DNA from 2 places in the Micromonospora sp. NPDC047812 genome. Region 1 is predicted to be linked to the other one. Evidence: predicted binding sites of a transcription regulator. Region 1 holds the regulator's gene; the other holds the start of a gene.
The links. The regulator HrcA, encoded in region 1, represses chaperone genes, less so after heat shock. The targets are predictions, from matches to a motif close to GGTTNGCACNCTCNNNNNGAGNGTGCNAACC.
Positions count from the first base shown of each region.

Region 1 (3,373 bases):
CTCGGGGCCGCCCAGGGTGAGCTGGTCGACGGTGGGCAGCGACTCGACCAGGAACAGCGGCGCGGACACGACGATCAGGCTAGCCGCCCCGGCGGGCGCCGGGGCGGTCAGGCCGGGTCAGGCGTGGCCGTTGAAGGCGTCGCGCATCCGGGAGAAGAAGCCGCCCTGCTTGGTGAGCTCGGCGACCTCCTCGCCCCGGGTCTTGGCGAAGTCGCGCAGCATCTTCTCCTGGTCGGCGTCGAGCTTGGTGGGGGTACGCACGTCGAGGTGGACGTAGAGGTCGCCCCGGCCGGTGCCGCGCAGGTGCGGCACGCCCCGGGCGCGCAGCCGCAGGGTGCTGCCCGGCTGGGTGCCGGCCTTGACGTCGACCGTCTCCTCGCTGTCCAGCGTCTTGATGGTCAGCCGGGTGCCGAGGGCCGCCGCGGTCATCGGCACCGTGACCCGGCAGTGCAGGTCGTCGCCCTTGCGGGAGTAGACGTCGTGCGGCCGCTCGTGGATCTCCACGTAGAGGTCGCCGGCCGTGCCGCCGCCCGGGCCGACCTCGCCCTGCTGGGCGAGGCGGATGCGCATGCCGTCCTCGACACCGGCCGGGATCTTGACGGTCAGCGAACGTCGGGTGCGGACGCGGCCGTCGCCGGCGCAGGTCGGGCACGGGTGCGGGATGGTGGTGCCGTACCCCTGGCAGACCGTGCACGGCCGGGCGGAGACCACCTGACCGAGGAAGGTGCGCTGCACGGACTGCACCTCGCCCCGCCCGGCGCACGCCTCACAGGTGGCCAGGTGGGTGCCGGCCGCCGTGCCGGCGCCCGAGCAGGTGGTGCAGAGCACGGCGGTGTCGACGGTGATCGGCGCCTCGACGCCGAACGCGGTCTCGTGCAGGTCCAGCTCCAGCCGCAGGATCGCGTCCGCGCCGGGCCGGGTCCGCGGTCGCGGGCCCCGCGAACCGCCGGCCGCGCCGCCGAAGAACGCGTCCATGATGTCCTGGAAGCCGACGAACGGCCCGGCGCCGCCGGGGCCGCCCGGGCCACCCGCACCCCCGCCGCCGGGGGCGAGCGGGTCGCCGCCCAGGTCGACGATCTGCCGTTTCCGGTCGTCCGAGAGGACCTCGTACGCGGCGTTGATGTCCTTGAACTTCTCCTGTGCCTCCGGATCCGGATTCACGTCCGGGTGGAACTGCCGCGCCAACTTGCGGTAGGCGCGCTTGATCTCGTCGTCGGAGGCTTCCCGGCTCACCCCGAGAATGCCGTAGTAGTCCCTGGCCACTGCGTTCCGTGTCCTCATGTTCGTCTCGCGTTGCGCCGGTCGGCGGCCGGAGCCGGCCGTCGGCCCTGACTGGTCAGTTCTGGGCCAGCAGCTCGCCCACGTAGCGTGCCACGGCCCGCACCGTGGCGATGGTGCCGGGGTAGTCCATCCGGGTCGGCCCCAGCACGCCGAGGCCGCCTACGCTGGTCGTGCCCGGCCCGTAGCCGGTGCTGACCACCGAGGCGGCGCGCAGGTTGTCGATCTCGTTCTCGTCGCCGATCAGCACCCGCGTCGTGCTCGGCTCCGCCTCGCCGATGAGCTTGAGCATGACGACCTCCTCCTCCAGCGCCTCCAGGATGGGACGCAGGGAGCCCTGGAAGTCGAGCAGGCCACCGCGGGTGAGGTTGGCCGTGCCGGCCAGCGCGATCCGCTCCTCGTGCCGCTCGATCAGCGTTTCCAGCAGCACGGTGGAGAGGGTGGTCATCGCCGGCCGCAGGTGCGGCAGCGACTCCTCGACCAGCGCCTGCACCAGCGGCGGGGTCTCCGACAGCCGGGTGCCGACCAGCTTCTCGTTGACCAGCCGGCGCAGGTCCGTGACGTCGTCGGCGGGGATCGGCGCGGGCAGCTCGACCAGCCGCTGCTCGACCCGGCCGGTGTCGGCGATCATGACCAGCATCAGCCGGGTGGTGGAGATCGGCACCAGCTCCAGGTGGCGCACCGAGGAGCGGGCCAGGCTCGGGTACTGCACCACGGCGACCTGCCGGGTCAGTTGCGCCAGCAGCCGGACGGTGCGGTGCACCACGTCGTCGAGGTCGACGGCGCCGACCAGGAAACGCTCGATCGCCCGGCGCTCGGCCGGGCTGAGCGGCTTCACCCGGGACAGCCGGTCCACGAAGAGCCGGTAGCCCCGGTCGGTGGGCACCCGGCCGGCGCTGGTGTGCGGCTGGCGGATGTAGCCCTCCTCCTCCAGCACGGCCATGTCGTTGCGGACGGTCGCCGGTGAGACCCCCAGCTGGTGCCGCTCGACCAGCGCCTTGCTGCCGACGGGCTCCTGCGTGGCGACGTAGTCCTCGACGATCGCGCGCAGTACGGCGAGCTTGCGGTCGTCGAGACCCATTCTCCCCACCTCCTGTCGCACGTCGGCCCCGGCACGCGGGGGGCCGGGGCGGGCTGCTGGCACTCGACTGTAGCGAGTGCCAGTCTACGTCGGCGGGGCCGCCGGCGCGATGATCGACCTGGGGCGATCAGTCCGATCGGCGACCGTGCGGGCCCGCCGGACGGGCCCGGGGACCGGTCGTCCCACGCCGGTGTCACGCTGGTGCCGCCTTGCCGGCTGCCCCTACCGTGACCTCCATGACTGAACCACCTCGCCCTCCCGGAGCGGGGGACCCCGGCTTCCCGCCGGATCCGACCGCTCCGTCGGGGGTTCCCGGCCACGCCGGCTCCGGCGACCCCACCGCACCACTGTCCGGGGCACCCGGCCCGGGCAACCATCCTCCACCCGGTGACTATCCGCCGCCCACCGGCGACCAGCCGCCGTCGGGCGGCTACCCCCCGCCCGGTGACTATCCCCCGCCCGGTGGCTTCCCTCCGCCCGGCGGCTACGGCCCGCCGGGGGCCGGCTACCCGGCCGGTGGCGGCTACGGACCGCCGACGGGCGGCTACGCCAGCAACGACGACAAGAACTGGGCCCTGATCGCCCACTTCGGCGGCGCGGTCGGCGTGATCGTCGGCGGCGGCCTGCTCGGCTGGCTGGCGCCGCTCATCGCGCTGATGGCCCGGGGGCAGCAGTCGCCGACCGCCCGGGCGCACGCCGTCGCGGCGCTGAACTTCCAGCTCACCTGGATGATCGTCGGGGTGCTGAGCTGGGTGGTCACGCTGATCACCTGCGGGGTGCTGTTCTTCGTCCCGATGCTCGTCTGGCTGGTGCCGCTGATCTTCGGCATCGTCGGCGGGGTCAAGGCCAACGAGGGCGTGCTCTACCGCTACCCGATGACCTACGGCTTCACCAGGTGACCCGGGTCGGCCGCTCCCCCGGCCGGCCCCGGCACGCGGTTCACGGCAGCAGGTCACGGACGACCGCGTCGGCGAGCAGCCGGCCCCGCAGCGTCAGCACGGCCCGACCGGCCGC
Region 1 is NZ_JBEYRY010000015.1:61,901-65,273, reverse strand. It holds gene AB0883_RS29310 (16S rRNA (uracil(1498)-N(3))-methyltransferase) at 1-69, opposite strand, end outside; gene dnaJ (molecular chaperone DnaJ) at 118-1,263, opposite strand; gene hrcA (heat-inducible transcriptional repressor HrcA) at 1,337-2,359, opposite strand; gene AB0883_RS29295 (DUF4870 domain-containing protein) at 2,596-3,258, shown strand; gene hemW (radical SAM family heme chaperone HemW) at 3,299-3,373, opposite strand, start outside.

Region 2 (3,373 bases), on a different contig from region 1:
CCGATCCGGTGGTCCTCCGGTGCCGGCCCGCCCGGCCTCCGGGGTCGTGGAACGCCGCGCAGAGTGAGGAAGTGCACCGTGGCAGAGGGCACCGTGAAGTGGTTCAACTCCGAGAAGGGCTACGGCTTCATCGCCGTCGACGGCGGGCAGGACGTCTTCGTCCACTTCTCGGCGATCGAGATGGACGGCTACAAGGCGTTGGACGACGGCCAGCGGGTCGAGTTCGAGATCGCCCAGGGCCAGAAGGGTCCCCAGGCCGAGCGCGTGCGCGTCATCGCCTGACGGGCGTCTCTCCCACGCCCCCGCGCCGACCGACTTCCCGGCCACCGGTCGTGAGGCGCCGGCCGGGGGTGGTCCGGCAAGGCCGGGCAGCCGTCGGCCGGCCCGCCCCACGGGGGCGGGCTTCGGCCCGGTTGCGTCGGCAGGGGAGGATCGTGAGCCGTTCCAGCCATCGCTGAGGAGGGTTCATGTCCGACCAGCCGCCCCAGGCCGCGCCGCCCCCGGGAGACCCCGACCCCTCCGCGACGCCACCCGTCGGCCCGGGCGGCGCTGCGCCGGCGGGCCCGCACCAGCCGCAGGGCCAGGTCTTCCCGCCCACCGGCGGGTACCCGGTCGGCTCCGGCCCGTACGGCGGGCAGCCGTGGTACCCGGGCGCCCCGGTCGCCTATCCCGGGCAGCCGTGGTACCCGCCGGGGCACGGCCTCGATCCGGCCGACCTGCTCGTCACCCCGCCCGGCGCCGGCGTCAACGGCTGGTTCGGCCGGTGCGTCGGCGCCGTGCGCCGGGGCTGGCGGCTGCTGCTGCCGATCCTGCTGCTCACCCAGGTGCTGCCGGCCCTGGTGGTGTCGGTGCTCTCGCTCGTCGTCGACCCGTCGGCGAAGTGGGAGGAGTCGATGGCCGACGACCCCGCCGCGCTGCCCGACACCTTCCTGGCCGACACGGGCGTCCTGCTGTCCGTGGTGCTCGGCAGCGCCCTCATCTTCGGTTTCGTGCAGAGCCTGGGTTGGGCGGCCGGCACCTGGGTGGTCACCCGGCAGGCGGCCGGTCAACCGGTGAGCGTGGGCGCGGCCCTCTCCTACGGGGCGCGCCGGGCGCTCGGCCTCTGGGGCTGGACCCTGCTGATGAGCGTGATCATCGGGCTCGGGGTCTGTCTCTGCGTGATTCCCGGCATCTACTTCGCCTTCGCGCTGAGCATGGCCGGCCCGGTCTACCTGTTCGAGCGGCAGCACCCGATCGGCCGCTCCTTCCGGATGTTCCACGACCGGCTCGGTCTGCTGCTCGGCCGGGTGGCGCTGGTGGCGGCGGCGGTCGTCGTCGGCAGCGGGGCCGCCGGCATGGTGGAGGGCATCGGCACGCTGCCGTTCGGCACCACCCCGCTGGAGTCGCCGGGCACGGCGGTCGGCGTGCTCGCGGTGACGCTGGTGGGCGCGGTGCTGGCCCTGCCCACCCACCTCGCCCAACTGGTCGGCCTGGTCGTCACCTACGCCGAGCAGCGTGCCCACGAGGGGCCGGTGGACAGCGCGCGGCTGACCGGTGAACTCGGCTGACCGGGGCCATCGTGCTTGCACTCGACAGGGGAGAGTGCTAAACAAGTCATTGGCACTCGCATACCGCGAGTGCCAACGGTCGGGGCGGTAGGGCCACGGTCGTAGCGGCGTCCAGACGCGGCTGCGGCACATGGCCGGTCGTCGCGGGCTATCCGGCCCGGCCGAGGAGACGTCGTCGTCGCCAGGTGGCGACGTCCCAAGGTGCGTACACCAGGCGGCCCATCCGGGACACACACTCGGGTGGCCCGTGAGTGTCCAGGAGGACAACGCCGTATGGCCAAGATGATCGCGTTCGACGAAGAGGCGCGCCGCGGCCTCGAGCGGGGCATGAACCAGCTCGCCGACGCCGTGAAGGTGACGCTCGGCCCCAAGGGCCGCAACGTCGTGCTCGAGAAGAAGTGGGGTGCCCCCACCATCACCAACGATGGTGTGAGCATCGCCAAGGAGATCGAGCTCGAGGACCCCTACGAGAAGATCGGCGCCGAGCTGGTCAAGGAGGTCGCGAAGAAGACCGACGACGTCGCCGGTGACGGCACGACGACGGCGACCGTCCTGGCCCAGGCCCTGGTCCGCGAGGGCCTGCGCAACGTGGCCGCCGGTGCCAACCCGATCGCCCTGAAGCGGGGCATCGAGGCCGCCGTGGCCAGCGTCTCGGAGGAGCTGCTCAAGCTCGCCAAGGACGTCGAGACCAAGGAGCAGATCGCCTCCACCGCCTCCATCTCCGCCGGTGACACCAGCGTCGGCGAGATCATCGCCGAGGCGATGGACAAGGTGGGCAAGGAAGGCGTCATCACCGTCGAGGAGAGCAACACCTTCGGGCTGGAGCTGGAGCTCACCGAGGGTATGCGCTTCGACAAGGGCTACATCTCGGCCTACTTCATGACCGACCCGGAGCGCATGGAGGCCGTCTTCGACGACCCCTACCTCCTGATCGTCAACAGCAAGATCTCGTCGGTGAAGGACCTGCTCCCGATCCTGGAGAAGGTCATGCAGTCGGGCAAGCCGCTGCTGATCATCGCCGAGGACATCGAGGGCGAGGCCCTGGCGACCCTGGTCGTCAACAAGGTCCGGGGCACCTTCAAGTCCGTCGCCGTCAAGGCGCCGGGCTTCGGTGACCGCCGCAAGGCCATGCTGGCCGACATCGCCATCCTCACCGGTGGCCAGGTCATCAGCGAGGAGGTCGGCCTCAAGCTGGACGCCGTCGGCCTCGACATGCTGGGCCGCGCCCGCAAGGTCGTGGTGACCAAGGACGAGACCACCATCGTCGACGGTGCCGGCGACGCCGAGCAGATCCAGGGCCGGGTCAACCAGATCCGGGCCGAGATCGACCGGAGTGACTCCGACTACGACCGCGAGAAGCTGCAGGAGCGGCTGGCCAAGCTGGCCGGCGGCGTCGCGGTGATCAAGGTCGGCGCGGCCACCGAGGTCGAGCTGAAGGAGCGCAAGCACCGCATCGAGGACGCCGTCCGCAACGCGAAGGCCGCCGTCGAGGAGGGCATCGTCCCGGGTGGTGGCGTCGCGCTGGTGCAGGCCGGCAAGTCCGCCTTCGACAAGCTGGACCTGGTCGGCGACGAGGCGACCGGCGCGCAGATCGTCAAGATCGCGCTGGACGCCCCGCTGCGGCAGATCGCCGTCAACGCCGGTCTCGAGGGTGGCGTGGTCGTCGAGCACGTCCGCAACCTCAACCCGGGTCACGGCCTCAACGCCGCCAACGGCGAGTACGTCGACCTGCTGGCCGCGGGCATCATCGACCCGGCCAAGGTGACCCGCTCGGCGCTGCAGAACGCCGCGTCGATCGCGGCGCTCTTCCTCACCACCGAGGCCGT
Region 2 is NZ_JBEYRY010000001.1:1,541,282-1,544,654, reverse strand. It holds gene AB0883_RS07160 (cold-shock protein) at 79-282, shown strand; gene AB0883_RS07155 (hypothetical protein) at 468-1,547, shown strand; gene groL (chaperonin GroEL) at 1,821-3,373, shown strand, end outside.
Region 2: the regulator HrcA is predicted to act here: its motif matches at 1,595-1,625, upstream of groL (chaperonin GroEL).